One region of the Saccharopolyspora halophila genome, then DNA from elsewhere that is predicted to be linked to it. Evidence: riboswitches for the same ligand, from Rfam matches in the RefSeq annotation. Region 1 holds a riboswitch; the other holds the start of a gene.
The links. A riboswitch is a leader RNA that binds a small molecule or an ion and turns the genes downstream of it on or off. The one in region 1 is predicted to bind cobalamin.

Region 1 (4,633 bases):
TGGTCATCACGGCCACCTACGCCCGCCGCCGATACCGGAGGACGATGGCCCCGGCCTGACGACCACCGAGGGCGAGCGGCGGTGCCGCTTCCCCGGCGACCGGTACCGCCCGCGGCTGCTGAGCGGCTACGTGGCGAGGACGGTCAGGACGCCGGGCAGGTAGTTGCATCAGGAGTGGTGCTCGCCACCCGCACCGCCGAGCAGGACGACCCGAGAACGACAAGAAAGAGCCCCGCGCTCAACCGGCCTGGGGGTCGCTGGGAGCGCGGGGCACTTTAGAGGTCCACCCCTGGGGGTCAGGTGGACGTGCGCCACCGTACCAATCCGACCGACGCGTGAGTACTCGTCAGGTTGAATCTCGTAATCGAACCGAGATCAAGCGGCCAAACCGCTGTCGCCGCTGGCGGCGCGGACCACGCCGGCCACGTGCTCGGCGGACAGCTCCTCCAGCCGCAGGCAGGGACCGCCGAGCGCGGCCGCCACCCGCGGCGCGAGGCCGAGCTTGACCGGCCCGCTCTCGCAGTCCACGACCACCGAGGCGGCGCCGACACCGGCGAGCGTGCCCGCTGCGCGCAACGCGTCGTCGACGGCCTGCTGCGAGCGCTTGGTCCCGGTTTGACCGGTTTGCGCTGGCACCGTGGCCTTTCCATCGGTGAGCAGCACCACCAGCGCGCGGCGCTGCGGATCGCGGGTGCGCTCGGTCTGCACGACCTTGCGGGCGCGCAGCAGACCGTCGGCCAGCGGCGTCCGGCCACCAGTGCGCATCCGTCGCAACCGCGCGGCCGCGACGTCCACCGAGGACGTCGGCGGCAACGTCAGCTCCGCCGCGTCGCCGCGGAAGGTGATCACGCCGACCTTGTCGCGCCGCTGGTAGGCGTCCCGCAGCAACGACATCACGGCACCGCTGACCGCCGACATGCGCTCCTTGGCGGCCATCGAACCCGAGGCGTCCACCGCGAACAGCACGAGGTTGCCCTCGCGTCCTTCCCGGACCGCCTTGCGCACGTCCTCGGAGCGCAGCACCAGTCCCGGACCGGAGCGGCCGCGGGCCACCTGGTGCGGCGCGGCGGCCGCCAGCGTCGCGGTCAGGTGCATCCCGTGCCCGTCCGCAGTGGACGCGCGCGTGGTCTTGCCGGTGCGCGAGCGCGCGCGGGATCGGCGCCCGGGGGCTCCCTCTCCCACTCCGGGCACCTCCAGCAGGCGCGCCTGGAACGACGGCGCGGGTGCGGCGGGGGCCTTGTCGGACTGCCCGGACCCGCCGGAGGGCTCCTCATCTGAGTCCGGCTGCGCCGCGCCGCCCGAGGGCCCGTCGGTGGGCTCGTCATGCGGCTGACCACCACCGGGACCGCCGTCGGGCCCACCATCCGGATCGTCGTCGGGGTCGTTGTCCGGGTCCGGGTCGTTGTCCGGTCCGGACTCGGATTCGGCCTGCTCGGCGGCGTCCTGCATGGCCTGCTGCAGCTGGTCCTCGGCCATGCCCGGTTCGTCGAAGGGGTCGCGGCGGCGCCGGTGCGGCAGAGCCAGCCGGGCGCCGGCCTCCACGTCCTCCTCGGTGACGGCCTCGGCGCCGCGCCAGGCGGCGTGCGCGATCGCGGTGCGCGCCAGCACCAGGTCCGCGCGCATCCCGTCGACGTCGAACGACGCGCACAGCGCGGAGATCCGACGCACCTCGGAGGCGGGCAGCACGACCGACTCGACGCGCTCGCGAGCCGCGACGATCCGCTTGGCGAGCTCGGCGTCGGCGTCCGCGTACTGGGCGGCGAACCCGGCCGGATCGGCCTCGAAGGCCAGCCTGCGGCGCACCACCTCGGTGCGGGTCTCGACCTCGCGGGAGGCGGCCACCTGCACGGTCAGGCCGAACCGGTCGAGCAGCTGCGGACGCAGCTCGCCCTCCTCCGGGTTCATCGTCCCGACCAGCAGGAACGACGCGGCGTGCGAAACGGAGACGCCGTCGCGCTCGATGTGCGCGCGCCCCATCGCGGCGGCGTCGAGCAGCAGGTCGACCAGGTGGTCGTGCAGCAGGTTGGCCTCGTCGACGTAGAGCACGCCGCGGTGCGCCCCGGCCAGCAAGCCAGGCTGGAACGCCTTCACGCCCTCGGTCAGCGCGCGTTCGAGGTCCAGCGAGCCGATCAACCGGTCCTCGGTGGCGCCCACCGGCAGCTCGACCAGCTGCGCGGGGCGCTGCGTGGCGGTCTGTCCGTGCGGGGCGTCCGGGCAGTCCGGGTCGGGTTCACGCGGGTCGCAGCCGAAGCGGCAGCCGTCGACGACGTCCAGCGCGGGCAGCAGCGAAGCGAGCGCGCGCACGACGGTCGACTTGGCGGTGCCCTTCTCGCCGCGCACGAGAACACCGCCGATGCGCGGGTGCACCGCGTTGAGCAGCAACGCCAGCTGCAGGTCGTCTTGGCCGACCACGGCGGAGAAGGGGAAGCGAGGGGCAGACATGTGTTCCTTCCTCGGGGTGCGGACGCCCCGGCGGCGGGAACAAGGGGCCGCAGTGTCCTGACTCCCGGATCGCCGCGGCGCACTCCGGCCTTCCCAGGTCATCCCCGGTGGCTCGTCGTGGAGTGCCGCTTCCCGGTCACAGTGGCGCCGACCGTGCCGGACTCCCACCGGCTTCCTGGCACGCCCCTTGCATTCGGATCAACGCATATCGTTCCAGACGCGGATCACGTCCCCAACCTCCAGGGACGTGAGATCACCGACTCATTCGGCCGGGGCAGGAGTCCTCGGGGGCACGCCGTCAGCGCGCGACGGCGTGGGCGCGGCGGGGTTCGCGGCGCATGCCGATGTGCGGGATGCCGTCCTCGAGGTACTCCTCGCCTTCCTCGACGAACCCGAAGGAGGCGTAGAAGTCCTTGGCGTAGGTCTGGGCGGAGAGCGTGGCCGGGAAGTTCTGCACCTCGGCGACCGCGGCGCGCATCAGCTTGCGACCGAGTCCCATGCGGCGCGCGCTCTTGGCGGTGCAGACCCGGCCGATGCGGTAGGCGCCGTCCGGGTCCTCCAGCAGGCGCAGGTAGCCGAGGACGTAGCCGTCGGCGCTGTCGATCCAGAAGTGCCGGGTCGAGTCCTCGAGATCGCGCCCGTCCAACTCGGAATAGGCGCACTCCTGCTCGACCACGAAGACGTCCACGCGGAGGCGCAACATGCGGTAGAAGTCCGCGGCATCGAGGTCCGCGGTGTAGGCGCGGTGGACGGCGGCTGCGAGCGGCTGGAGGGTCACCCTTACCTGGATATCACAGCCGCTGCGCTAGGTCGGCATTAGCGGGCGGCCGGAGTTGTCTGCGCCACTACACCCGTTCGGTGCGGCGCGGCCGCTGTCATGGCAGGTCGTTGGCCAGCGGCACGTAGTTGGCCAGCCTGGTGTAGACGCCCGGCGTACCGGGTCGGCCGCATCCGGTCCCGTAGGACACCACGCCGATGAGCTTGCCGTCGGCCACGATGGGACCGCCGGAGTCGCCCGCGCAGGCGTCCTTGCCGCCCTCGGGATAACCGGCGCAGAACATGCTGCGCTCGTCGTAGTTGGCGTAGGCGGACTTGCAGGAGTCGTCGGCGTTGATCGGCACGTCCACCGAGCGCAGCGTGTCCGAGGACGGACCGTTCTCGCTGGTGCGACCCCAGCCGTAGACCCGGGCCGTGGTGCCCGGCGCGTAGGCCTCGGTGTCACCGGGTTCGACCATCGGCAGCGGCCGCTGCGGCATCGGCTCGGACAGGCTCAGCACGGCGAGGTCGTCCCCGCTGGTGATGTCGCGGTACTCGGGGTGCACCCACACGTCCTGCACCGATCCGACCGTGCCCTGCGTGGAGCGGAGGTCGGTGCGTCCGGCGACGACCTGGATGTCCTCCGCCGAGCGCTGCGCACCGGTGAGCGGGTCGACGGCGCAGTGCGCGGCGGTGACCACCTCACCGGCGGAGACCAGGGTTCCGCCGCAGAAGTGGTTGCCGTAGGTGTCGGTCAGCGCCACCGCCCATGGCGCGGCATCGGTGCTGGAGGAGGTACCGCCGAGGACGCGGGGCTGGGCCTGCTCGGACGGTTCCGCGTTGGCCAGCGGGTTGGTGCTCGCCAGTGCGGTGACCGCTCCGGCCACGGCCATTCGCCGCAGCGAGCGGGCCGCCTTGCTGCCTCCGGTGTGCCGCCCCACATCGACCTCCAGTCATCGCCGATCTTGCCGAGCGCACACCGTAGTCACCCGCACACCGAAACATCACGAGGCGCAACTCACAGCCTGTCAGGAAATCTTTTCGTTAAAATCGACTTCCGAACGAAATTTTTCCGACCTGGCCGCGCGACGCGGCCGCTCATCCGCCCCGCATCGACGCGGGCCCGATCTGCGTAGATCGCGTGATCCGCAGATCTCCACCAGCCGGATGAAGATCTTCACCCGCTCTAGCGACGCGTTGACGCGCGTCGCAGCGAAGGAGGAAACCGCTGTGCTCCTGGACCCGACCACGTTGCCCGCCTTCCTGGTGGCGAGTGCGGTCGTCATCGTCACGCCGGGAGTCGACGCGTTCCTCCTGCTGCGCACCTCGTTGAACGCGGGGCGCCGAGCGGGGCTGCTGGCGCTGGTCGGCATCCACAGCGCGAGCGCGTTGCAGGTCACCGCGGTGATCTGCGGGCTCGGCGCGCTGCTGTCGA
Region 2 (4,633 bases), on a different contig from region 1:
CCAGCCGCACCACGTCCCGCACCGTCAGCGGGACCTGCGTGTCGGTGTTCTGCTCGACCACGGCCACCCGCCGCGCCAGCGTGCGGCGGTCCACCCCGGAGAGCTCGCGCCCGTCGAGGGTGACCACGCCCGTGCTGGGGTTGAGCAGTCCGGCCAGCAACCGCAGCAGCGTCGACTTCCCCGACCCGTTGGGCCCGAGCAGGCCTACGGTCTCGCCTTCGCGCGGGGCGATGCTGACGCCGTCGACCACCGGCTTCCCGCCGAGCGCCCGGGAGACCCGGTTCGCCGCGAGTCCTTCGCTCATCGCGTCTCCCTCGCGCGGTAGAGGATCAGCACGAACGCGGGCACGCCGATCAGCGCGGTCATGACTCCCACCGGGATCTCCTGCGGGTCCAGAACGGTGCGGCTGAGCGTGTCGACCCACACCAGGAAGATCGCACCGGACAACGCCGTCGCCGGTAGCAGCCGCGCGTGGCCGGGACCGGACAGGGCGCGGGTGGCGTGCGGCAGCACCAGGCCGACGAACCCGATCGCTCCCGAGGAGCTCACCAGCACCGCGGTCAGCAGCGCGGTCACGCACAGCAGCACCAGCCGCGTGCGGGCCACCCGCACGCCGAGCGTGGCAGCGGCGTCCTCGCCGAAGGCGAACGCGTCCAGCGCACGCGCGTGACCGGCGCACACCAGCATGGTCAGCACCAGCGCCCCCGCGCACAACCCGACCTCGGTCCAGCTGGAGTTGCTCAGCGAGCCCAGCAGCCAGAACAGCACGGCGCGGGTGGTGTTCGCGTCGGCGGAGGTGAGCACGATGAACGAGGTCAGCGCCGAGAACAGCTGCATCGCGGCGACGCCGGAGAGCACCACGCGATCGGTGGTTCCGCCGAGCACGTGGCTCAACCACAGCACCAGCGCGAACGAGAACAGCGCACCGCCGAACGCGCCCGTCGACAGCGACAGCGCGCCGCCGCCCACCCCGAGCACGATCACCAGCACCGCACCGGTGGAGGCCCCCGAGGACACACCCAGCACGAACGGGTCGGCCAGCGGGTTGCGCAGCAACGACTGCATGATCGCCCCGCAGACCGCCAGCCCGGCGCCGCAGATCGCGGCCAGCAGCGTGCGCGGCAGCCGCAGGTTCCACACGATGCCCTCGCGGATCAGCGACAGCTCCGAGGCCGCGAGGCCGAGCCGGTCGGCGACCACCGCCCACACATCACCGACCCGCAGCTGCGCGGGGCCGATCGTGATCGCCACGGCGATCGACAGCAGCAGCGCAACGATGCCGCCGACCAGCAGCAGCGGTAACCGGAAGTGGTCGCGCACGTGCGCGGCCCTCACTCGGACAGCCGGAATTCGCGCAGCTTGGCGGCCACCTTCTCCGCCCCGGTGACCGTGCGGATGGTCGGGTTCATCGCCTGTCCGCTCAAGGTGACGTAGCGCTTCTCGCGGACGGCGGTCATGTTCCGCGTGACCGGGTGCGATTCCAGGAACTCGATCTTCGCGCGGGCGGATTCCGCGGTCTGCGAGTCGCGGGTCAGGTCGCCCAGCACCAGCGCGTCCGGATCGCGCTCAGCCACGACCTCCCAGTTGATCTGCGGCCACTCCGCGCGGGTGTCGTCGAACGCGTTCTCGGCGCCGAGCTCCCTGGTGATGATGCCGGGCGCTCCGCAGCAGCCCGCGATGTAGGGCGATTCGGAGTTGGCGAACCAGTACGCCACGGATGTGTCGGGAGCTGCGAGCTCGCGGGTGGCGCGGTCCATCCGGCCGCGCAGCTCGGCGACCAGCCGCTCGCCCCGGTCCTCGACGCCGAAGAGCCGGGCGAGGTCGCGCACCTCGTCGTAGATCAGTTCCATGGTCAGCGGCTCGTTCCGGCGCCCGTCGCCCGAGCCGCTGTTGTCCTTGACGCAGTCGGCCGGGGACAGGTAGCTCGGCACGCCCAGCTCGGCGAACTGCTCGCGCGTGGCGACACCGCCGGTGCCCAGCGTGGATTCGAAGGAGGCCGTGACCAGGTCCGGTTCGGCGGCCAGCACCGACTCGTAGGAGGGCCGGTCATCGGCGAGCCGGGGAACGCCCTCGTTGGCCGCGGCCAGGTCTTCGGGAAGCGGATCGGTCCACATCGCGGTGCCGGCGATGCGGTCGGCCAGCCCGAGCGCGAGCAGGATCTCCGTGCTGCCCTGGTTCAGCGAGACGACCCGCCGCGGCGGCGCCTCGACCTCGGTGCGCTGGCCGCAGTTGTCGACGACCTGCGGGAATCCGGGTGCGGAGCGCTGCCGTTCCTCGCTCCCGGCACCCGCGCCGCAGCCGGCGAGCGGGACGAGCAGTCCGAGGACGAGCGGTAAGGCAAGACGATGCCAAGCGATCAAGCGCACGAACGTTCCTTCGCGTCAGGGCTCTGCACGCGGAGCCCGGTTGCCATGGCAAACCCGGATCGAGCCGGGGGCCAGCAGGTCTTCGGACTCGGGGTCTTCCGGACGGAACGCCTTCCCAGGGCTGCGATCCGCGACGATCTCGGATCCCCAGTGGCCTCGTGCTCCGCCGTCCCCCACACCGCTGCGCGTCAGTTCCGGATTCGCACCGGATTCCCTGTTCACGGGGTACGTGAATCGGCTGGCTTCGCGAAGTTATCACACGGCCGTGCAGGTTGATCGTCTTTGTGACCTGCCCCGCCGTTGGCTCCGTCGGCGAAATACACCATTTCCGAACACGTTCGGCGTTGTGCTAACTACGATCGGTGACGACGTCGACCTGGAGGAGAGATGACGAAGCGAGCACGTCGCCAATGGGTGCTGGGACTCACCGCGGCGGTACTCGCCGCAGCCGTGATCGGAGCGTTCGCGCTGCGGACGCCCGCACCGATCGGGCACTGGAACAGCGCGGAGGGGCGTGCCGAGTTCCTGGCGGCCTACGACGCGGCGATGACCGACCTGCCCCGGCCCGCTGAAGTGCGCGACGTGCGAACGGACTTCGGCTTCGTCCGCGTCTACCGCTTCGACGGAGCGGGCGGCGAACCGCTCGTCCTGCTCCCGGGACGAGCGGCGGCCTCCCCGGTGTGGGCCGACAACCTGCCCTCGCTGCTGCGCATCGGCGACGTCTACACCGTCGACCTGCTCGGCGAGCCCGGGCTGAGCGTGCAGGAAGCCCCGATCACCGACGAGGCCGATCAGGCCGCCTGGCTCGACCAGGTGCTGGCCCGACTGCCCGAGCAGCGGTTCCACCTGGTCGGCCTCTCGATCGGCGGGTGGACTGCGGCCAATCTCGCGATCCACCGGCCACAGCGCGTCGCCAGGGTCACCCTGATCGACCCGGTCTACACCTTCGACGACATCCCGCTCAGCACGGCGATCCGGGCGATCCCGGCGTCCGTGCCCTGGTTGCCGAAGTCCTGGCGGGACTCGTTCAACTCCTACACGGCAGGCGGCGCGCCGGTGCGGGACGTGCCGGTGGCCGACATGATCGAAGCGGGAATGCGCTACTACTCGATGCGCCTGCCCCAGCCCGCGCTGATCGAACCCGATGAGCTGCGCGGCTTGCGGATGCCGGTGCTGGCGCTGATCGCCGGACGGTCGGTCATGCACGATCCGGACACCGCTGTCGCCACGGCCACCGACGTTCTGGTCAACGGCACGGTCGAGGTGTTCCCGGACGCCTCGCACGCGGTCAACGGCGAGCGTCCGCGCGAGGTGGCCGATGCGATCGATCGTTTCGTCCGATAGGGGCCCTTCAGCGTGCGGCGGCAGCCGCACGCGGTGCGGGGCTCAGCTCGCACCGCCGCGCGGGTCCTCAGGCGCCTTCGGGCCAGGACAGCCGCAGCGCCGCGCAGGCCGCTGCTCGAGTCGCGCTCCCGCAGCCCGACGACGTCTGCGGCCCGGCACCGCCACGCAAACCCCGAGCTGAAACATCTCCCACGAGAAGGGCCGGTGCACCGCGCGATGCACCGGCCCTCGGCTTCTCCGGGTCAGATCAGCTGAAAGATGTCGAAGGCCCCGGACAGCTGGCCGATGACCGCGATGGTGGCCGCGAGCGCCCCGAGCGCCGCCACCGTCAGCACTGCCATGACGACCAGGTACACGAGCGCCCTGACCGGCTTCGGCAGCTTGGCCACCGAATCGAAGTCGGGCAGCGTGAAGTGTGGTTCCTTACCGATCCCTGGTGCGGACATCCTGACTCCCCCGTCCTTGTCAGTTCTCTCGAACAGTTGCTTCTGATCGAGAGACGGAGCGCAACCCCAGCCAGTTGCGCCGTTTCGCATCACGAATTCGTCTCGGCTGGAAATCGATCAGATCGTCCAGCGCGGGCGACCCGCACGACTCCCGTCGGCCACCTCGGCCCGGCACCAATCATCCGCATCGAAGCCGTTGATCGCGAGCCGACCTGAAGAGGTGATCGCGCTTTGAACTCGGATCGTTACTCCGCGGGCCACCGGGCCCGGGCGGACGGACGACGCTGGTAGATCACGGTGTGGCACCGTTGGAACACCGAGCGACCAGATCAATTTTCTCACACGTGCCACTTCGATCTTCACTCGGGTCGGACAAGAGCGACACCGCCGATCGGGGAATGATCATCCGCTTCATCCGCCTCCGAGCGGCCGCTCTCGAATGGAAATTCGACATTCTGACCGAGCGGTGCGAACGGG

Region 2: another riboswitch for cobalamin. It lies ahead of ABD289_RS14720 (ABC transporter substrate-binding protein); the one in region 1 lies ahead of ABD289_RS19275 (putative cobaltochelatase).

What each region holds. Positions count from the first base shown of each region.
Region 1 is NZ_BAAARA010000015.1:178,472-183,104, forward strand. It holds gene ABD289_RS19270 (MFS transporter) at 1-59, shown strand, start outside; gene ABD289_RS19275 (putative cobaltochelatase) at 376-2,442, opposite strand; cobalamin riboswitch at 2,493-2,620, opposite strand; gene ABD289_RS19280 (GNAT family N-acetyltransferase) at 2,741-3,220, opposite strand; gene ABD289_RS19285 (S1 family peptidase) at 3,318-4,139, opposite strand; gene ABD289_RS19290 (LysE family translocator) at 4,429-4,633, shown strand, end outside.
Region 2 is NZ_BAAARA010000008.1:448,387-453,019, forward strand. It holds gene ABD289_RS14710 (ABC transporter ATP-binding protein) at 1-304, opposite strand, end outside; gene ABD289_RS14715 (FecCD family ABC transporter permease) at 301-1,296, opposite strand; gene ABD289_RS14720 (ABC transporter substrate-binding protein) at 1,332-2,366, opposite strand; cobalamin riboswitch at 2,423-2,624, opposite strand; gene ABD289_RS14725 (alpha/beta fold hydrolase) at 2,754-3,710, shown strand; gene ABD289_RS14730 (hypothetical protein) at 3,953-4,156, opposite strand; gene ABD289_RS14735 (hypothetical protein) at 4,555-4,633, shown strand, end outside.